3 regions of the Streptomyces albireticuli genome follow, and region 2 is predicted to be linked to each of the others. Evidence: riboswitches for the same ligand, from Rfam matches in the RefSeq annotation. Region 2 holds a riboswitch; each other region holds the start of a gene.
The links. Region 2 has a riboswitch for cyclic di-AMP ahead of SMD11_RS08630 (M23 family metallopeptidase). Riboswitches for the same ligand answer to the same signal wherever they lie in the genome.
Positions count from the first base shown of each region.

Region 1: it holds a riboswitch for cyclic di-AMP, as region 2 does, so the genes downstream of both, SMD11_RS28800 (C40 family peptidase) here and SMD11_RS08630 (M23 family metallopeptidase) in region 2, are expected to answer to the same signal.
Region 3: it holds a riboswitch for cyclic di-AMP, as region 2 does, so the genes downstream of both, SMD11_RS29300 (C40 family peptidase) here and SMD11_RS08630 (M23 family metallopeptidase) in region 2, are expected to answer to the same signal.

Region 1 covers NZ_CP021744.1:6,631,937-6,638,529, reverse strand. The annotation lists gene SMD11_RS28815 (urease subunit alpha) at 1-1,695, opposite strand, end outside; gene SMD11_RS28810 (urease subunit beta) at 1,688-1,999, opposite strand; gene SMD11_RS28805 (urease subunit gamma) at 2,013-2,315, opposite strand; cyclic di-AMP (ydaO/yuaA leader) riboswitch at 3,144-3,343, shown strand; gene SMD11_RS28800 (C40 family peptidase) at 3,348-3,818, shown strand; gene SMD11_RS28795 (ATP-binding protein) at 3,930-4,367, opposite strand; gene SMD11_RS28790 (helix-turn-helix domain-containing protein) at 4,641-5,510, shown strand; gene SMD11_RS28785 (DUF397 domain-containing protein) at 5,520-5,762, shown strand; gene SMD11_RS28780 (8-amino-7-oxononanoate synthase) at 5,782-6,593, opposite strand, start outside.
Region 2 covers NZ_CP021744.1:2,083,617-2,090,209, reverse strand. The annotation lists gene SMD11_RS08645 (DNA gyrase/topoisomerase IV subunit A) at 1-193, opposite strand, end outside; gene SMD11_RS08640 (M16 family metallopeptidase) at 417-1,766, shown strand; gene SMD11_RS08635 (M16 family metallopeptidase) at 1,784-3,151, shown strand; cyclic di-AMP (ydaO/yuaA leader) riboswitch at 3,347-3,502, shown strand; gene SMD11_RS08630 (M23 family metallopeptidase) at 3,516-4,322, shown strand; gene SMD11_RS08625 (GntR family transcriptional regulator) at 4,515-5,294, shown strand; gene SMD11_RS08620 (HPr family phosphocarrier protein) at 5,447-5,728, opposite strand; gene SMD11_RS08615 (bifunctional GNAT family N-acetyltransferase/acetate--CoA ligase family protein) at 5,850-6,593, shown strand, end outside.
Region 3 covers NZ_CP021744.1:6,763,874-6,770,466, reverse strand. The annotation lists gene SMD11_RS29315 (nitrate/nitrite transporter) at 1-1,337, shown strand, start outside; gene SMD11_RS29310 (hypothetical protein) at 1,365-2,363, opposite strand; gene SMD11_RS29305 (S1 family peptidase) at 2,866-3,936, shown strand; gene SMD11_RS29300 (C40 family peptidase) at 4,036-4,509, opposite strand; cyclic di-AMP (ydaO/yuaA leader) riboswitch at 4,513-4,691, opposite strand; gene SMD11_RS29295 (carboxylate-amine ligase) at 5,024-6,106, shown strand; gene SMD11_RS29290 (sodium:proton exchanger) at 6,138-6,593, opposite strand, start outside.

The DNA.
Region 1 (6,593 bases), 4.5 Mb from region 2:
GGGCAGTTCCGCCACGGGGTGCGGGTCGACGGGATCGCCGTCGATGGAGACGGTGAAGGTGTCGGGGTCCACCTCGACGCGCGGCCGGGCGTCGTTGTTGCGCATGTCCGCCTTGGTGAGGCCGCGGGTGCTGCGTATGGGGACGAACCGCTTGCCGAGGCCGAGCCGCTCGGGCAGGCCGTCGTCCAGGGCCCACTGGGTGGTGAAGTTCAGCGAGTTGGCGGCCGGGGCCCTGCCGAGGGCGCCGAACATGGGGCGCGGCAGCACCGGCTGCGGGGTGGGGATCGAGGCGTTGGCGTCGCCCATCTGCGCGTACGCGATCTGCCCGCCCTTGAGCACCAGCAGGGGGCGGACGCCGAAGAAGGCCGGTTCCCACAGCACGAGGTCGGCGAGCTTGCCGGACTCGACGGAGCCGATCTCGTGGTCGAGGCCCTGGGCGACGGCCGGGTTGATGGTGTACTTGGCGACGTAGCGGCGCGCCCGCCTGTTGTCGGCCGGCCCGTCGCCCGGGAGCGCGCCGCGCCGCCGCTTCATGACGTGGGCGGTCTGCCAGGTGCGCAGCACGACCTCGCCGATGCGGCCCATGGCCTGCGAGTCGGAGGAGATGATCGAGATGGCGCCGAGGTCGTGCAGGATGTCCTCGGCGGCGATGGTGCCGGGCCGGATGCGGGACTCGGCGAAGGCGAGGTCCTCGGGGACGGCCGGGTTGAGGTGGTGGCAGACCATCAGCATGTCGAGGTGTTCGTCGACGGTGTTGACGGTGTGCGGGCGGGTCGGGTTGGTCGAGCTGGGCAGGACGTTGGCCGCGGAGACGACCGTGATGATGTCGGGCGCGTGCCCACCGCCCGCGCCCTCGGTGTGGTACGCGTGGATGGAGCGGCCTGCTATGGCGGCGAGGGTGTCGCCGACGAAGCCCGCCTCGTTGAGGGTGTCGGTGTGGATGGCGAGCTGGGCGCCGCTCTCCTCGCACACGGCCAGACAGGCGTCGATCACGGCCGGGGTCGCGCCCCAGTCCTCGTGGATCTTGAAGCCGACGGCCCCGGCGCGCAGTTGGGCGCGCATGGAGTCGTACGAGACGGTGTTGCCCTTGCCGAGGAGGCCGATGTTGACGGGGTACCCCTCCATCGCCTCGAACATCCGGGCGAGGTGCCAGGAGCCCGGGGTGACGGTGGTGGCCTTGCTGCCCTCGGCGGGGCCCGTGCCGCCGCCGACGAGCGTGGTGACGCCGGAGGCGAGGGCCTCGTCGGCGAGCTGCGGGCAGATGAAGTGGACATGGGCGTCGACGGCGCCCGCGGTGAGGATCCGGCCGTTGCCCGCGATGACCTCGGTCTCGGGGCCGATGACGAGGTCGGGGTGGACGCCGTCCATGGTGTCGGGGTTGCCGGCCTTGCCGATGCCGGTGATCCGGCCGTCGCGGATGCCGATGTCGGCCTTGACGACGCCCCAGTGGTCGAGGACGACGGCGCCGGTGACGACCGTGTCGGGGGCGCCCTCGGCGCGGGTGACGCGGGACTGGCCCATCGACTCCCGGATCACCTTGCCGCCGCCGAAGACCGCCTCGTCGCCGGCGTGGCCGGGGCCGCCGCTGCGGTCCTCCTCGATCTCGACGAACAGATCGGTGTCGGCGAGCCGGATCCGGTCGCCGGTGGTCGGCCCGTAGAGCTCTCCGTAGGCGGCGCGGCCGAGCTCAGTCATCGAGCGGCCCCCCGCACTCGCCGCGCAGCCCTTCGACGACGCGCTTGCCGCCGATGGGCACGAGCTCGACCTCGACGGGGATGCCGGGCTCGAAGCGCACGGCGGTGCCGGCGGCGACGGAGAGCCGCTTGCCGTGCGCGGCGGCACGGTCGAAGACCAGGCCGGGGTTGGCCTCGGCGAAGTGGTAGTGGGAGCCGACCTGGACGGGCCGGTCGGCGGCGTTGAGGACGGTGAGCCGGGTGCGCGGCAGTCCTTCGTTGAGGCGTACGGGCGCGTCGGCGGCCAGGATCTCGCCGGGAATCATCGCGGTGCCCCCGTCAGCCGATGGGGTCGTGGACGGTGACGAGCTTGGTGCCGTCCGGGAAGGTGGCCTCGACCTGCACCTCGTGGATCATCTCCGGGATGCCCGCCATGACCTGGGCCCGGGTGAGCACCTTGCGGCCGGAGGACATCAGCTCGGCCACGGTACGTCCGTCGCGGGCGCCTTCGAGGACGTGGACGGTGATGAGGGCCACCGCCTCCGGGTGGTTGAGGAGCAGCCCCCGGGCACGGCGCTTGTCCGCCACGTCGGCGGCCACATGGAGGAGCAGGCGTTCCTGCTCATGCGGGGAGAGTTGCATGGGTCCACCTCACTGACGAACCGGGGTCCCGGCCGAACGCACCAGGGGCACAGTCGAGTTCAACACACTGTTGACCTGGGGTTCTTCTTCCGGTGACCAGGGATTGCAGATTAGGGCGGAACCTTTTCCAACGCGTTAACTGACCCTTTGCACATCCATGGCCAGAGCTATCCCGCCCGCCCCGGTCCGGCGGAACGCCCCACGGAGCCGGCGCGGACACGGGACACTCTCACCCCACCCCTCTCCCCCGCCCGTCCCGCCCCGGGCGGAAGCGAAGTGATCGGCTGCCGTCTGCAACTACGGGATCTCCTGGGCCGGATCAACTCCGCACGCGCGCATGACACGTACGGCCGTCTACGGGCCGCGCAGACCTTGGTCGTCGCCGCCGCGCGGCCGCCGGACGCGCCCGAACCGGCGTTCGCCCGGGGCCGTCGGGAGTGGCGCGCGGTGCGCCCTGACGCGGACGGTGCCGGTGCCGGCCGGGGTGCGACGGGCGCGTCAGGGCGCCGTCCCGCTCACGCTCCCGCCCGCGCCCACGGCACCCGGGTCGGCGGGCGGATAAACACCGCTCCCGCAGACGCCGGACGGTGTCGTAGACGGCGCGCGGTGATCGATTTCAACCGGGCACGCACACCGCGCCGGAGCAGGTGCGACGGCCCGCAGGCCAGGACCTCAACAGGGGAACCCGGACATGATCAAATCGCCGCGTGTCCACCGGAATCACCCAGGAGTGATCAGGCTCACATACCTTTGGTTCCGCTCGGAATCCGTACCAGGGCTGCGCCAAGATCCGGTCGACGACAAGACCCCGCCATCCCGGCGGGGCGGTCCAGGCGGACGCCGAACCCCGCCGCTGTCTGGATGCCGGGTCGACCGAACGCATCGGTGGGGATGGAGGACCCAAGCACGGTGGGACGACCAAGAGTAGTGCGGTCGGCCCTTGGGGTGAAGCCGTTGACACGGCCGGGCAACCTTCGCCTGCCCGAACCCGACAGGTCATCCTTCACAGGCGGCTGACGAAGGGTTGGCACCATGGGCGCGCACAAACGTCCGTCAAAGCTCTCCAAGGCCGGCGCCGCCTCGGCCCTCACGCTCGCCGCCGTCGGCGCCACAGTGCTGGTACCGGGTGGCGCGGCCGACGCGGAAGCCTCGTCCGTCTCGACCCAAGCGCTGAGCATCGCGGCCTCGAAACAGGGCTCCCCCTACCAGTGGGGCGCGACCGGCCCCCACCGCTTCGACTGCTCGGGCCTGACGCTCTACTCCTTCAAGCGGGTCGGGAAGTCCCTGCCCCGCACCGCCGCCCAGCAGTACAACGGGACCAGCCACATCCCGCGCGCCGCCCGGGAACGCGGCGACCTCGTGTTCTTCGTCTCCGGCCGGGGGATCTACCACGTCGGGATATACGCGGGGAACGGCAAGATCTGGCACGCTCCCAAGACCGGCACCGTCGTCCGCCTGGAGCGGATCTGGACGAACAACGTCCTTTACGGCCGGGTGAACTGACCGACGACGGCCCCGCCCCGGCCCGCCCGGCGACCAGGCGTCGCCCCGGCCCCCGCGCGCCACGCGGGGGCCGGCCCCGGCGGGGCGGGGCCTCGCCCCGCGCCGCGGGGCTCAGCGCTCGGCGACGACCGACGCCGTCCAGGGCAGCGAGATCCAGACCGTCTTGCCGCCGTCCGAGGTCGGGGTGAAGAACAGCCTCCCGCCGTACTCCGCGGTGAGACAGCGGATGATGACCAGACCGCGGCCGTTGTCCTGCTGGACGGCCGCGGGCAGCCGGCGCGGGTAGCGCGGATGGCTGTCGGTGACGCCGATGCGCAGCTGCTGCTCCTGGTCGAGCCGGATGTCGACGGTGAAGGTCGGCGACTGGCCGCGGGTGTGCTGAACGGCGTTGGTGGCGAGCTCCGAGACGATCAGCCGTACGGTCTCCGCGGTTTCCGTGCCACCCGGCAGCCCCCAGTCCGCGAGCACACCCGCCACATAGCGGCGGGCCGTGGAGACCGAGGCGGGAGCGCTCGGCAGAGTGACGGTGGCTTCTTGATGGTCTGCCATGACCTGTCCCTTTCCCACCGAGACCGGGCTCCGACGCATCGCGTAGCGACGATTGCCGAAAGTGGAGAGCGGTTCTCGGACGGCTCTTCGCGACAGAGTGCCACTGATAACAGCAGTGATGGGAGCGATCCACCGAGATATGCATATATCTGTCGCCCGAAGCGGTGAACTCTGGGCCGGAAGACCGGATTTGGACGGCACACTGGTCTATCGACACCGACGTGACGTGTTCACCCCGTTCACCTCATTCACCTCGGGCGGTAGGGAGGGCAGATGCGATACGGACCCGCGGTACGCCGCCGCAAACTCGGTGCGGAGCTGCGCCGCCAGCGCGAGCTCGCCGGGCTGACGAGCCTGGAGGCCGCGCGTGCGGTGGGCTGGCACCAGTCGAAGGTCAGCCGGATCGAGACAGGCAGCAGCGGGGTGAAGTCCGCGGACGTCGCCCTGTTGCTGGACGCCTACGGAGTGACGGACCCCGAGCTGCGCGCCCTGCTGGGGGCGCTGTGCGGTGCCGGGTCGGCCGATGCCGAAGGCGCCCGCCGGGGCTGGTGGTACGCCTACCGCAATCTGCTGCCGTCCGCCTATCTGGACTTCATCAGCCTGGAGTCGGAGGCCTCGCGGTTACGGACCCTGGAGACCACGGTGGTGCCGGGGCTGTTGCAGACTCCCGCCTACGCCCGTGCCGTCACCCGCGCCGCCCTCCACGACCCACCGCCGGAACAGGTGGAGGAACTGGTGCGGGTGCGCATGGCGCGGCAGTCGGTGCTGCGGGGCAGGCAGCCGCTGGAGCTGTGCGCGGTGCTGGACGAAGCGGTGCTGCGCCATGAAGTGGGCGGACGGCAGGTGATGGCCGGGCAGTTGCGGCACCTGGTGGAGACGGGGGCGCAGCGGCATGTGCGGCTGCATGTCCTGCCGTTCACCAGTGGTGGCCATCTCGGCATCACCGGACCTTTTGTTATCTTCTCATTTCCGCGCATTGCTGATCTGGATGTGGTTGTTCTCGACCACTTGACGAGTAGCCTCTACTTGGAGCGGAAAGAAGACCTCCGGGCGTACGCCACGGCATTCACCACGCTTCAGGCGCACGCCCTCTCGCACGAGAAGTCGTTGGAATTCATCGCCGGGATCAACGACGGCGCGTAAGGAGGCACCATGTCCGCAATGCCTCGGTACGTTCCCTCTACACCGACCCTGGGCGCCGCAGCGTGGCGGCGCAGCAGCTACAGCACCGGAATGAACAACTGCGTCGAGACGGCGGAGCCCGCCCCGGGGTTCCTGGCCGTGCGCGATTCCAAGCGCGCGGCGGGCCCCGCCCTGCTGTTCACCCCGACGGCCTGGTCGGCGTTCGTCGGAGGGCTGAGCGAAGGGGTGCTCCGCCCCCTCGCCGGTCACTGAGCGAGCGGCTCCGGGCACCTCAGGCGGCCGGCGCGGTCCTCACGACCGTGGCGGCCGCCTCTTCGATCTGCCGGTCCGACAGGTCCGCGCGGGCGGTGAGCCGCAGCCGGGAGACGCCGTCGGGCACGGACGGCGGCCGGAAGCAGCCCACCGCGAGCCCCTCGGCCCGGCAGTCGGCCGCCCAGGCGACCGCGGCCTCCGGTGACGGCGCCCGCACGGACACCACCGCGGCGTCGGGCCGTACGGACACCCGGCCCGCCGCCGTCACCGCGCCGTGCAGCGCGTCGGCCACGTACCGGGCGCGGGCCGCCCGTTCCGGCTCGCGGCGCAGCACCGCGAGGCTCGCGAGTGCGGCGCCGACGGCGGCCGGGGCGAGGCCGGTGTCGAAGATGAACGTCCGGGCGTTGCTGACGAGGTGGCGGATCACCCGGGCGGGGCCGAGGATCGCGCCGCCCTGGCTGCCCAGCGACTTCGACAGGGTGACGGTCGCGACGACGTCCGGGGAGCCCGCGAGGCCCGCGGCGTGGACGGCGCCGCGGCCGCCGGCCCCGAGGACGCCCAGCCCGTGCGCGTCGTCGACCAGGAGCGCGGCGCCGTACGCGCGGCAGGCGTCGGCGAGGGCGGCGAGCGGCGCGGCGTCACCGTCCACGGAGAAGACGGAGTCGGTGACGGCGAGCGCGGGACCCCCGTGGGCCTCCAGCGTCTTGCGCACCGCCTCCGGGTCGGCGTGCGGGACGACGGCCGTGCCGGCGCGGGCGAGCCGGCAGCCGTCGATGAGCGAGGCGTGGTTGCCCGCGTCCGAGACCAGCAGGGTGCCGGGCCCGGCGGCGT
Region 2 (6,593 bases):
TCTCGTTCATCTGGAAGAGGATGCGGCGGTGGACGGGCTTCAGTCCGTCCCGGGCGTCCGGCAGGGCCCGGGAGTAGATGACCGAATAGGCGTACTCGAGGAAGGAACCCTGCATCTCGTCGACGACGTCGATGTCGAGGATGCGCTCCTCGAAGTTCTCCGGCGGCGGGGTCTTCGTGCTGCGGCGGGCCATCGCGGCTGCGGCTCCTTCGATCGATTGCCGAGGCAGGGTTCTGACGCGGACCATTGTGGCCCGCCCCACCGACATCGCCGACCGCGACCCGTCCGTAAGAGCGGACCGCCCCGGGAACTTCGCCAGATGTCAGCGCGCTTGCATACAGTGACAGCACTGTTCATCACGCGAGTCATCGCGGACCATCGCGAGATTTCAAGCGATCGAAGGGACGTACATGCCCATGGGTCACACGGCCACGCAACAGGCCGGTTCCGGCGGCCTGACAGCGACCGAGCACCGGCTGGCCAACGGCCTGCGGGTGGTGCTCTCAGAAGACCATCTGACCCCCGTCGCCGCCGTCTGCCTCTGGTACGACGTCGGCTCGCGCCACGAGGTCAAGGGGCGCACCGGGCTGGCCCACCTCTTCGAGCACCTTATGTTCCAGGGCTCCGCCCAGGTCAAGGGCAACGGCCATTTCGAGCTGGTGCAGGGCGCCGGCGGCTCGCTCAACGGCACCACCAGCTTCGAGCGCACCAACTACTTCGAGACCATGCCCGCCCACCAGCTGGAGCTCGCCCTCTGGCTGGAGGCGGACCGCATGGGCTCGCTGCTCACCGCCCTCGACGACGAGTCGATGGAGAACCAGCGCGACGTCGTCAAGAACGAGCGCCGCCAGCGGTACGACAACGTGCCCTACGGCACGGCCTTCGAGAAGCTGACGGCCATGGCCTACCCCGACGGCCACCCGTACCACCACACCCCGATCGGCTCCATGGCCGACCTGGACGCCGCCTCCCTGGAGGACGCGCGCGCCTTCTTCCGGACGTACTACGCGCCGGGCAACGCCGTGCTGTCGGTCGTCGGCGACATCGACCCCGAGCAGACGCTCGCCTGGATCGAGAAGTACTTCGGGTCCATCCCCGCGCACGACGGCAAGCAGCCCCCGCGCGACGGCACCCTCCCCGACGTGATGGGGCAGGAGCTGCGCGAGGTCGTGCGCGAGGAGGTGCCCTCGCGCGCCCTGATGGCCGCCTACCGGCTGCCGCACGACGGCACCCGTGAGGCCGACGCCGCCGACCTGGCCCTCACCGTCCTCGGCGGCGGCGAGTCCTCCCGGCTGCACAACCGCCTGGTCCGCCGCGACCGCAGCGCCGTCGCCGCAGGCTTCGGGCTGCTCCGGCTCGTGGGCGCGCCCTCGCTCGGCTGGCTGGACGTCAAGGCGTCGGGCGGCGTGGAGGTCCCGGACATCGAGGCCGCCGTCGACGACGAGCTGGCCCGCTTCGCCGCCGAGGGCCCGACCCCGGAGGAGATGGAGCGCGCCCAGGCCCAGCTGGAGCGCGAGTGGCTGGACCGGCTCGCGACCGTCAGCGGCCGCGCCGACGAACTGTGCCGCTTCGCCGTGCTCTTCGGTGACCCGCAGCTCGCCCTGACCGCCGTGCGGCGCGTGCTGGACATCACCCCGGAGGAGGTGCAGGCGGTCGCCAAGGCCCGGCTGCACCCCGGCAACCGCGCCGCGCTGGTGTACGAACCGACCGCCCCCGAGGCCGCCGAGGCCGATGTGACCGCTGAAGAGACGGAGACGGCCCAGTGAGCGACGCCGCGGCCACCATGACCTTCCACCCGCAGCCGCAGCCCGGCGCGCCCACGCCGTGGGCCTTCCCGGCCCCCGAGCGCGGTCAGCTGCCCAACGGCCTGACGGTGCTGCGCTGCCACCGCCCCGGCCAGCAGGTCGTCGCCGTCGAGATCAACCTCGACGCGCCCCTGGAGGCCGAGCCGGCCGGCCTCGACGGCGTCTCCACCATCATGGCGCGCGCCCTCTCCGAGGGCACCGACAAGCTGACGGCCGAGGAGTTCGCCGCCGAGCTGGAGCGCTGCGGCGCCACCCTCGACGCGCACGCCGACCACCCGGGCGTCCGGATCTCCCTGGAGGTCCCGGCCTCCCGGCTGGTCAAGGCGCTGGGTCTGCTCGCCGACGCGCTGCGCGCCCCGGCCTTCCCCGACGGCGAGGTCGAGCGGCTCGTCCGCAACCGCCTGGACGAGATCCCGCACGAGCTGGCCAACCCCGCCCGCCGGGCGGCCATGGCCCTCTCGGCGCAGCTCTTCCCGGCCGACTCGCGGATGTCGCGCCCCCGTCAGGGCACCGAGGAGAGCGTCGAGCGCATCGACGCCGCGTCCGTGCGGGCCTTCTACGAGGCGCACGTCCGCCCCGTCACCACCACCGCCGTTGTCGTCGGCGACTTCACCGGCGTCGACCTGGACGCCGCGCTCGCGGACACCCTCGGCGCCTGGACGGGCTCTCCCGCGGCCCCCCGGCAGGCCCCGCCCATCACGGCGGACGACACGGGCCGTGTGGTCATCGTGGACCGGCCGGGCGCCGTCCAGACCCAGCTGCTCATCGGCCGGATCGGCGCCGACCGGCACGACCGGGTCTGGCCCGCCCAGGTGCTCGGCACCTACTGCCTCGGCGGCACCCTCACCTCCCGCCTGGACCGCGTCCTGCGCGAGGAGAAGGGCTACACCTACGGCGTCCGGGCGTTCGGCCAGGTGCTGCGCTCCACGCCGGACGGCACGGGCGCGGCCATGCTGGCCATCAGCGGCTCGGTGGACACCGCCTCCACCGGCCCGGCCCTCGACGACCTGTGGACCGTGCTGCGCACCCTCGCGGCCGAGGGTCTGACGGACGCCGAGCGCGATGTGGCGGTGCAGAACCTCGTCGGCGTCGCGCCGCTGAAGTACGAGACGGCGGCGGCCGTCGCGGGCACGCTGGCCGACCAGGTCGAGCAGCACCTCCCGGACGACTTCCAGGCCCGGCTCTACGAACGTCTCGCGGCGACGGGCACGGTGGAGGCCACGGCGGCCGCCGTCAACGCCTTCCCGGTCGACCGGCTCGTGACGGTCCTCGTGGGCGACGCCGCGCAGATCGCGGAGCCCGTGAAGGCCCTGGGCATCGGCGAGGTGACGGTCGTCACCGGCTGACGCTTCGTCAGGAAGTGGGGAGGCGCGTGAGGTCGGCGAGACCCACGCGCCTCCCTTATGTCCGATTTAGTGGAGTGGTTGCACGTCTGGCATGTGGCGTACGCCACAAAACGTGAGTTCTGTTTGCCGTTCGAATCGGGCGCCGTTTAGCGTCAGGGCGGTTGTCCGTCAGATGTGAGTCGCATCCGCGGCCCCGGGCAACCATCGCCGAGTCCCCGTACGGCGCGAGCCAGGGGAGCCGGGGACCCACATGTCCCTGGGGTGAATCGGGTCCCTTTCCGGAGGGAGCCGTAGGAGACCTTCCTGCTCCGAACCCGTCAGCTAACCCGGTAGGCGAGAAGGAAGGAAAGGAATAGCCGCACCTATGGCGTTCACTCGTGCCACCGGGAAGCACCGTCGTCCGAGCCGCGCCGTGCGCACCGGCGCGAACATCGCGGGCATAGCCACCCTGACGGCCACCGGCGTCGTCGCCGGCTTCGCCGCCCCCGCGCTCGCCGCCACCACCGACGACGCCCCGCGCGCCGAGGACACCGGCCTCACCCAGGCCATCGTCATCGGTGAGGACACCGCCACCCGCGTGGGCGAGCAGGCCGAGGTCCAGCGCAGCTCCGCCGAGGAGACCAGCGCCCGCCTCCAGGCCGAGGCCGAGGCGAAGAAGCAGGCCGCCGAGACCAAGAAGCTCGCGGACGAGGCCGCCCGCAAGGCCGAGGCCGAGCGCAAGGAGCAGGAGCGCATCGCCCGCGAGGAAGAGCGCAAGAAGCTCAACGCCTACGTGTCGCCGATCGAGGGCTCGTACGTCTCGACCTCGTACAAGGCCTCCAGCGGCCTGTGGTCCTCCGGCAGCCACACCGGCGTCGACTTCCACGCCGAGTCCGGCACGTCGGTCCGCTCCGTCGGCGCGGGCACCGTGGTCGAGGCCGGCTACGGCGGCGCCTACGGCAACAACGTCGTCATCAAGCACAACGACGGCACCTACACCCAGTACGGCCACCTGTCGTCCATCGGCGTCAGCGCCGGCCAGACGGTGACCGCGGGCCAGGAGATCGGCATCTCCGGCGCCACCGGCAACGTCACCGGCCCGCACCTGCACTTCGAGGCCCGCACCGGCCCCTCCTACGGCTCCGACATCGACCCGGTGGAGTACCTGCGCTCGCACGGCGTCGGCATCTGACACCCGCGCGCACCGCGTCGTTCCACGAAGGCCCCGGCCCCCGGCCGGGGCCTTCGTGTTGGCCAAAACATATCGATGAAATCCTCGGCGCCATCGGAAATCGCGGGCCGCTGCAATAGAGTCGTTGACCAGGCGTCAATCGGCCGCGTTTCGCGGGGGTCAATGCGGAGGTTCACCCATGCGGGGCCGTACGTGAACGGCGATGGTAAAGCGGCACCGAACGGCGGCCGCATTTCGGCGCACGCGGTCTGCACGGCGATCCGCGACGACATCGTCACGGGCGTCTTCCCGCCCGGTGGCCGGCTCACCGAGGAGGTCCTCGCCCGCCGGTACGGCGTCTCCCGGGTGCCCGTGCGCGAGGCGCTGCGCACCCTCGCCTCCGAAGGCTTCGTGACCACCCGCAGGCACGCGGGCGCCTGTGTCGCCGAGCCCACCGAGCAGGAGGCGGCCGATCTCATCGAGGTCCGGGCGCTGCTGGAGCCGCTGGGCGCCGCGCGGGCCGCGCAGCGCCGTACGGAGGCGCACCTGAAGGTGCTGCGCGGCCTGGTCAGGCTCGGCCAGGAGCGGGCCCGCGGCGGCCGCACGGGCGAGCTGCGCCCCTTGGACGACTGGTTCGACGAGACGCTCGCCCAGGCGTCCGGCAGCCCCAGCCTCGCGGCCCTGCTCACCCAGCTCCGGCTCAAGATCTCCTGGGTGTACGTGCCGGAGCCGCCGGCCCGGCCGGTGGTGGCCTGGGACACCTGCGCGGCCCTGGTCGACGCCGTCGCGCGCGGGGACGCCGACCGGGCGCGGGCGCTCGCCACGGCCCGCGCCGACCGGGCGCCCGGCGCCTACCGGCTGCGGAGCGCGTCCCGGCCGCGGCACGCCGGGGGCCCGGAGCGGCCGCCGGCGCAAACGGACCGGGAGCACCGGAAACAAACCCCCGGACAAAGCCCGAAACAATCTGTGCACACGGCGAGCGCACGTTCTTAACAATTGGCTGCTATTCCCGCCCGGCGGGAAGGCCGGAATTCCTCCGGCGCGCGCACCGGAAACCGGTGCGGGAAGGAAAGCCCGGGAACGACAGCGGGGCCGCGGCGGCCTCGATCGGCCGCCGCGGCCCCGCCGCGCGCGATTCCCGTGAATCAGACGGTCTCCGGGAGCTCCTCGAGACCCTCGGCGACCAGCTTCGCCAGACGGTCCAGGGCGGCCTCGGCACCCTCGGCGTCGGACGCGAGCACGATCTCCTCGCCACCCTGGGCGCCCAGGCCCAGCACGGCCAGCATAGAGGCGGCGTTGACGGGGTTGCCGTCGGCCTTGGCGATCGTCATCGGGACGCCGGCGGCGGTCGCCGCACGAACGAAGATCGACGCCGGACGGGCGTGGAGGCCCTCGGCCCAGCCGACGTTGACGCGGCGCTCAGCCATGGTGTTGCCCTTCAAGTCGTAAGGAGTTGTCTAGACCAGTGTTGCACAGGGGCGAACGTGCTCCTGGTTCACCCCGGACGGCCCTAGGCGGGTTGTCGGCGCCCGGCCTTACGCTGACCCCATGCAGACGCCGTCCGAGCAGGTGTATCCGGCCCACTGGGAAGCCGACGTGGTGCTGCGCGACGGCGGTACCGCGCACCTCCGCCCCATCACGGCCGACGACGCCGGGCGGCTGGTCAGCTTCTACGAACAGGTCTCGGACGAGTCGAAGTACTACCGCTTCTTCGCCCCCTATCCCCGCCTCTCCGACCGGGACGTGCACCGCTTCACCCATCACGACTACGTCGACCGGGTCGGGCTCGCCGCCACCGTCGGCGGCGAGTTCATCGCCACCGTCCGCTACGACCGGATCGACCCCCGCGGCCTGCCCTCCTCCGGCCCGGCCGACGAGGCGGAGGTCGCCTTCCTGGTCCAGGACGCCCACCAGGGCCGCGGCGTCGCCTCCGCCCTGCTGGAGCACATCGCGGCCGTCGCCCGCGAGCGCTCCATCCGGCGCTTCGCCGCCGAGGTGCTGCCCGCCAACACCAAGATGATCAAGGTGTTCACGGACGCCGGCTACACCCAGAAGCGCAGTTTCGAGGACGGCGTCGTCCGCCTGGAGCTGGACCTGGAGCCCACCGACCGGTCCCTCGCCGTGCAGCGCGCCCGCGAGCAGCGCGCCGAGGCCCGCTCCGTCCACCGCCTGATCGCCCCCGGCTCCGTCGCCGTCGTCGGCACCGGCCGCGAGCCCGGCGGGATGGGCCGGGCCGTGCTGCGCAATCTGCGCGAGGGCGGGTTCACGGGCAGCCTGCACGCGGTCAACCGC
Region 3 (6,593 bases), 4.7 Mb from region 2:
CCGGCGGGCGCCGGCGGCACGACATCGACGACTGGCGGCCGGAGGACCCGGGCTTCTGGCGGGAGACCGGTGCCCGCGTGGCCCGCCGCAACCTCGCCCTCTCCGTGCTCTCCGAGCACATCGGCTTCTCGGTGTGGAGCCTGTGGTCGGTGCTGGTCCTCTTCCTGGGGCCGGAGTACGGGATCGACGCGGCCGGGAAGTTCCTGCTCACCGCCCTGCCGACGGCGCTGGGCGCGGTCCTGCGGCTGCCGTACACCTTCGCGGTGGCCGTGTTCGGCGGCCGGAACTGGACGGTCGTCAGCGCGCTCCTGCTGCTGGTCCCCACCGTCCTGGCCGGGGTCGTGCTCGAACCGGGCGTCTCCTACGGCACGCTCCTGGCGGTGGCGTGCGTCGCGGGGGTGGGCGGCGGCAACTTCGCCTCCTCGATGGCGAACATCAACGCGTTCTACCCGCAGCGCCTGAAGGGCTGGGCGCTCGGCCTCAACGCCGGCGGCGGCAATCTCGGGGTCCCGGCGGTGCAGCTCGCCGGCCTGCTGCTGATGGCCGTGGCGGGCACGGGCAGCCCGCGGCTGCTGCCGCTCGTCTACATCCCGCTGATCGCCCTCGCGGCCCTGGCCGCGGCGCTGCGGATGGACAACCTCACCGCGCTGCGCAGCGACCGGCGGGCCATGCGCGACGTCTGCCGCGAGCCGCACACCTGGATCATGTCGGTGCTCTACATCGGCACGTTCGGCTCGTTCATCGGCTTCGGCTTCGCCTTCGGGCAGGTGCTCCAGGTGCAGTTCCACGACCACTTCGACACCCCGGTGAAGGCCGCGGGCGTCACCTTCCTCGGACCGCTGCTCGGCTCGCTGGTGCGCCCGGTGGGCGGGCTGATGGCCGACCGCTGGGGCGGGGCGAGGGTGACGGTGTGGATCTACGCGGCGATGGCGGCGGGCGCGGCGGCGGTGCTGGCCGCGTCACGGCGGGGCTCGCTGCCGCTGTTCGTCACCGGGTTCGTGGCGCTGTTCGTGCTCAGCGGGATCGGCAACGGCTCGACGTACAAGATGATTCCGGCGATCTTCCGGGCCAAGGCCGGGGCGGAGGTGGCGTCCGGCGCGGATCCGGAGGCGGCCGAGCAGCGGTCGCGGCGCCGCGCCTCGGCGCTGATCGGCATCGCGGGTGCGGTCGGCGCCTTCGGCGGCGTCCTCGTCAACATCGCCTTCCGCCAGTCCTTCCTGGCCTCGGGCAACGGCGAGGCGGCCTACCTGGCCTTCCTCGCCGCGTACGCGGTCTGCCTGGTGCTGACGTGGGCGGTCTATCTGCGGCCGTCGGACCGGCGGCTGCCGGGGGTCTGACGGAGGGTGCCGCCGGGGCCCCGGGCGTCAGAGCAGCGGGCGGCGCCCGTCGTGCCGCTGGAAGTAGTCCCGCAGGGCCGCGAGCTGGGGCGGTGCGACACCCGGGGCGAGGACGCCGAGGCGGATCTGCGGGTGCGCGAGGCGGGCGAGCTCGAAGGCGCGGACGAGGGCGCCGGGGTCCTCGGGGGCGGGTGCCGCGGCGGCGAAGTCGGTCCACCAGACGGGCTTGTCGCCGTCGCGGTACGCGCGCATCGCCTCGGCCACGGCCGGGAAGTTGGCCACCTGCCCGATGCCGGGGGGCGCCCCGGGGTCCTGGCGGGGGCGGAGGGCCAGCACGTCGAAGTGGTCGCGGGCGCCCGCGGCGTAGACGTCACGGACGAAGCGGTGGTCGGTGTGGCGGGGGCCGCCGAGCACCACCACGGCCCCGGGGTGTCCCGCCTTCAGGCCGGCCGAGCAGGCGCGCAGGAGGGCGGCGTAGCGCGCGGCCCGCTCGCCGGGATCGGTGACGCCGGTGGTGCCGGGGAGGTTGGGCTCGTGCCACACCTCCCAGGCGCGGACGCGGTCGCCGTAGGTGGAGCCCAGCCATTCCGCCCAGGGGCGGACGGCCTCGGGGTCCTCGGGGAAGCGCGCGGCGGGGTCGCGGGAGGCGGCGCCGGGGCGTGCCCAGGCCGGTGAGTCGTGGAGAGTGACGAGGACGCCGAAGCCGCGCTCCGCCGCCGCGTCGAGCACGGCGCCGAGGCGTCTGTTGTAGGGGTGGCCGGCGCGCGCCCGGCCGCGCCTGCGCTCGCTCTTGGGCCAGGACACGTCCACGCGGACGAGGCCGACCCCGTAGGCGCGCAGGGTGTCGAGGTGACGGTGGAAGGCGGACCGCGGCCGGCCGCCGCGCCAGTAGCCCCTGCCGGTCCCGGGGAAGCGTGCCCCGAGCGCGGGCGGCAGGGGATCGGCCGCGAGAGCCGGTGCGCCCGTGGGGGTGGTCGTGGCGAGAGCCGCTCCGGCGGCCGAGACGACGAAGGTACGGCGACGCATGCGGAGCAGCCTGGCACCGGCGGCCGCCGGTTCCGGCGCTCCGGAGCGGGTGTCACCCGTACAGGTGGAACGGGCGGGAGCGTGAAGCCCGTCGCGGGCGCGCGGAGCGCGGGCGCGGGGGCCCGGCCCGCCGGGCGCCGGTCGCCGTGACGGCCGCGCCGGCCCCCAAGAGCGGGCAAAGAGAGCGTCTCGCCGACGCCAAGGGGAGCGACTACCGGACAGGAGCGGTCCGGCCCGTCCGCTCACCGGTGGGCGAACCTCTTTACGCGTCCCTCCTGTTGACAGGGGTCACTCGCCCTTCCGTCCGTGGGGACGGAAGGGCGAGTGAGCCGTCCGGGCGCGCGACCGGATGTCGCCCTTGAACGCCGCCCGGCCCTCTGGTGACACTGAGGTCAATTGACATGGACGCGACCATTTCATCGGCCGTCGCGCCGTGCCCCCACCTCACGCACGACCTCCACGCCCGACATCGATGTCGGGCACTCCCCCACAGGAGGCACGAGTGAACCGTTCCCGCACCCCTGCCCGCCGCGCGGCCCTGGCCGCCGCTGCCGCCACCGTCCTGACCGCGACCGCGCTCACCCTGCCGAGCGCCCACGCCTCCCCCGGCCCGGCCACGCTCTCCGCCGGGAGCGCGGGCCGGCTCGCGCGGGACCTCACCGCGAGCCTGCCGGCGGCGGACACGGCCGGCGCGTACTACGACGCCGCGGCCCGCACCCTGGTCGTCGGCGTCCTCGACCGGGCGACCGCCGCGAAGGTCCGCGCCGCCGGGGCCGAGGCCCGGCTCGTCCGGCACTCGGCCACCGAGCTCGCGGCGGCCCGGAGCACCCTGAAGGAGCGCGCCGCGATACCCGGCACCGCCTGGTCGGTCGACCCGCGCCGCAACAAGGTCGTGGTCACCGCCGACAGCACGGTCGGGGGCGCCCGGCTGGCCCGGCTGGAGAAGGTCGTCGCGGGCCTGGGCGACAGGGCCGCGCTCAGAAGGACGTCCGGGACCTTCCGCCCGTACCTCATGGGCGGCGACGCCATCTGGGGCAGCGGGGTGCGCTGCTCGCTCGGCTTCAACATCACCAAGGGCGGGAAGCCGTACTTCCTCACCGCCGGACACTGCGGCAACGCCTCGGCGCAGTGGTCCGCCACCCAGGGCGGCCCCGTGATCGGGGTGACCGAGCAGTCGTCCTTCCCCGGCCACGACTACGCCCTCGTGCGCTACACCGCCTCCGTCGCCCACCCCAGCGCCGTCAATCTGTACAACGGCGGGAGCCAGCAGATCACCCGGGCCGCGGAGGCGACGGTCGGCGAGCCGGTGCGGCGCAGCGGCAGCACCACCGGCGTCAGCGGCGGCGAGGTGACCGGCCTCGACGCGACCGTCAACTACGAGGAGGGCCAGGTCGACGGTCTGATCGACACCACGGTCTGCGCCGAGCCGGGCGACAGCGGCGGCGCGCTCTTCGACGGCGGGACCGCGCTCGGGCTCACCTCGGGCGGCAGCGGTGACTGCTCGTCCGGCGGCGAGACGTTCTTCCAGCCGGTGACGGACGCCCTCCGGGCCTTCGGGGCACAGCTCCCGTGACCCCTCGGGGCTCCGTGCCGCCCCGGGGAACGGGCGCGGCCCCCGGCGCTCCTCACGGAGAGCCGGGGGCCGCGCCGTGGCGTGGCACCGTACGGGCCGTCAGTTGACGCGGCCGTACCAGACGCCGCTGCTCCAGATCTTCTCCATGCGGACGGACGCGCCCGGCTTGGGCGAGTGCCAGATCTTGTTGTCGCCGGCGTAGATGCCCACGTGGTAGACGTTGCTGCCGGAGTGGAAGAAGACGAGGTCGCCGACCTGGCGGGAGCCCGCCGAGAGGTGACGGGTCTTGTTGTACTGCTGGGCGGCGGTGCGCGGGAGCGTCTTGCCGGCCTTCTTGAAGGAGTAGAGCGTCAGGCCCGAGCAGTCGAACCGGTTGGGGCCGGCCGCGCCGTACTGGTAGGGCGAGCCCTTCTTGGAGGCCGCGACCTTCACGGCGGTCTGACCGGGCGTCGCGGCCTGGGCCTCGGATCCCACACCGGGCAGGAGCATCGACGCGGTCACGGTGGCCGCGGTGAGGACGGACGCGGCCACGGCCCGGGACTTGAGCGCCGGTATGCCAGGAATCGCAGACATGACAAAACCCTTCGTCATCCGCCTGCGAAAGATGACCTGTCGGGTTCGGGCTGTCGAAGTTGCCCGGTCACCTGAGTGACTTCACCCCAAGGACCACCGCCATCGTGGTCCGCCGTGCTTGGGTCTCCCGCTCCTGCCGATCCTTTTCGATCTGTCCGCACCCGGTACGGCGGCAGGACTCGGCGTCCGCCCGGGTCGCCCGCCTCGGTGACGGGATCTTGTGTTCGATCCAAGATCCTGCATCACGGAATGCCGGAATCCGGCGCCGGGAGGGGTTTCTGTGAACTTCTTCACTTCACGGCCATTCAGGGAACCGGGGTATGTTTTCGCACCACACGGACCTCGTAAATCCTTTTCTCGCAAGGAAGTTGCCGAGATGCCCGGAGACCGAAATCGCGTCACCCGACGCACCCCGGAGCCGGTATCCGCAGAAGGGTCCGGCGTCTTTGCGACAGAAACCCGGGACGGCCCCCGTGCGCGGTTCGCCGGGAGGGCGCGGGGGTAGCGATACGGCATGCTCACCCTAGGGATCGAGGAGGAGTATCTTCTGCTCGACCCGGCCACCGCGCTGCCCGTACCGATGGCAGAACAGGTCTGTGCGGCGGTGGACCTGGAGCCGGTCGTCCACGAGCGGGAGATTCAGCCGGAACTGTTGCAGGCCCAAGTGGAAGTTGCCACTCCGGTCTGCTCGGATCTGGCGGAGGCGAGCAGGCATCTGCTGCGGCTGCGTCACGCGGTGAGTTCCGCCGCGAAGCGCACCGGGTGCCGCATCGCCGCGAGCGGGACCGCGCCGCGAGCCGGGCTGGCCCCCGTGCCCGTGACGCGCAGTCCCCGCTATCTGGCCATGCACTCCGTGGCACCGCAGCTCGTCGACGAGCAGCTGGTCAACGGGATGCATGTGCATGTCGCCATCCCCGACCGGGAGGTGGGCGTAGGCGTACTCAACCGCGTCCGGCCCTGGCTGCCCGTCCTGGTGGCCATGGCCGCGAACTCCCCCATGTGGCACGGCCAGGACACCGGCTTCGCCAGCTGGCGCACGGTGGTCTACAGCCGCTGGCCGGTCAGCGGCCCGCCCCCGCACTTCACCGATCTCGCCGACTACGAAGAGCGAATCCAGGCGCTGTTCGTCGCCGGCGCGATCACCGACCGGGGGCAGCTCTACTGGCAGGCGAGGCTGTCCGACCGCTACCCCACGATCGAGGTCCGCTGTCTGGACGTCCAGCTGCGGGTCGACGACGCCGTCATGTTCGCCGGGATCGTCCGGGCCCTGGTGGCCACGGCCATCCGGGACGAGAAGACGGGCCCGCTGCTCACCCCCTGCACCCCCGAGCTGCTCAACGCCTCGAACTGGCACGCGGCGCGGTACGGGCTGGACGGCGTGCTGGTGGACCCCGAGGGCAGGCGCCGGGGCGCCGACGCCGTGGTCCTCACCCTTCTCACCCACATAGGACAGGCCCTGGAGGAGTCGGGCGACACCCGGCAGGTGAGCTCCCTGGTCCACCGGCTGCTGCGCCGAGGCACCCCGGCGGACCGGCAACGGCGCGTCCTGGCGTCGGACGGCATCAGGGCGCTCACGGATCTGATCACCGAGCCGTGAGCCGGGCCCGGCGGGCCCGCGCGCACGGGGCTCAGTAGTGCGGATCCTCCTCGATCCGCCCGCCCAGCGCGCGGGCGGTGGCCGGGAGCTCGCGCAGCCGGGTGGTCAGCAGCAGGGCCGCGAGGCCCAGATAGACATAGGTCAGGACGAGGCGCGCGGACTCACCGGGCAGCGCGAACTGCACGGCGAAGAGCACGAAGAGGCAGCCGGCCTGCCACCGCGCGAACCGCAGGTCCAGCAGGACCACGACGGCCAGGACCGTCTGGGCCGCCGTCAGCGCGACCTCGTCCACCTGCCTCGTCACCAGCGGGAGCGCGGCCCCGCCGCCACCGGCGGCGTGGGCCAGGGGCAGGCAGCCCACCAGCAGCGTCCACTGGTTGACCTTGCTGGACAGCAGAGCGCCGAGGCCGTCGCCGGCCCGCAGCCGCCAGGCGAAGACGACGGCGACGAGCAGCTCCGGCGCCTCCGAGGCCAGCGGGGCGAGCCA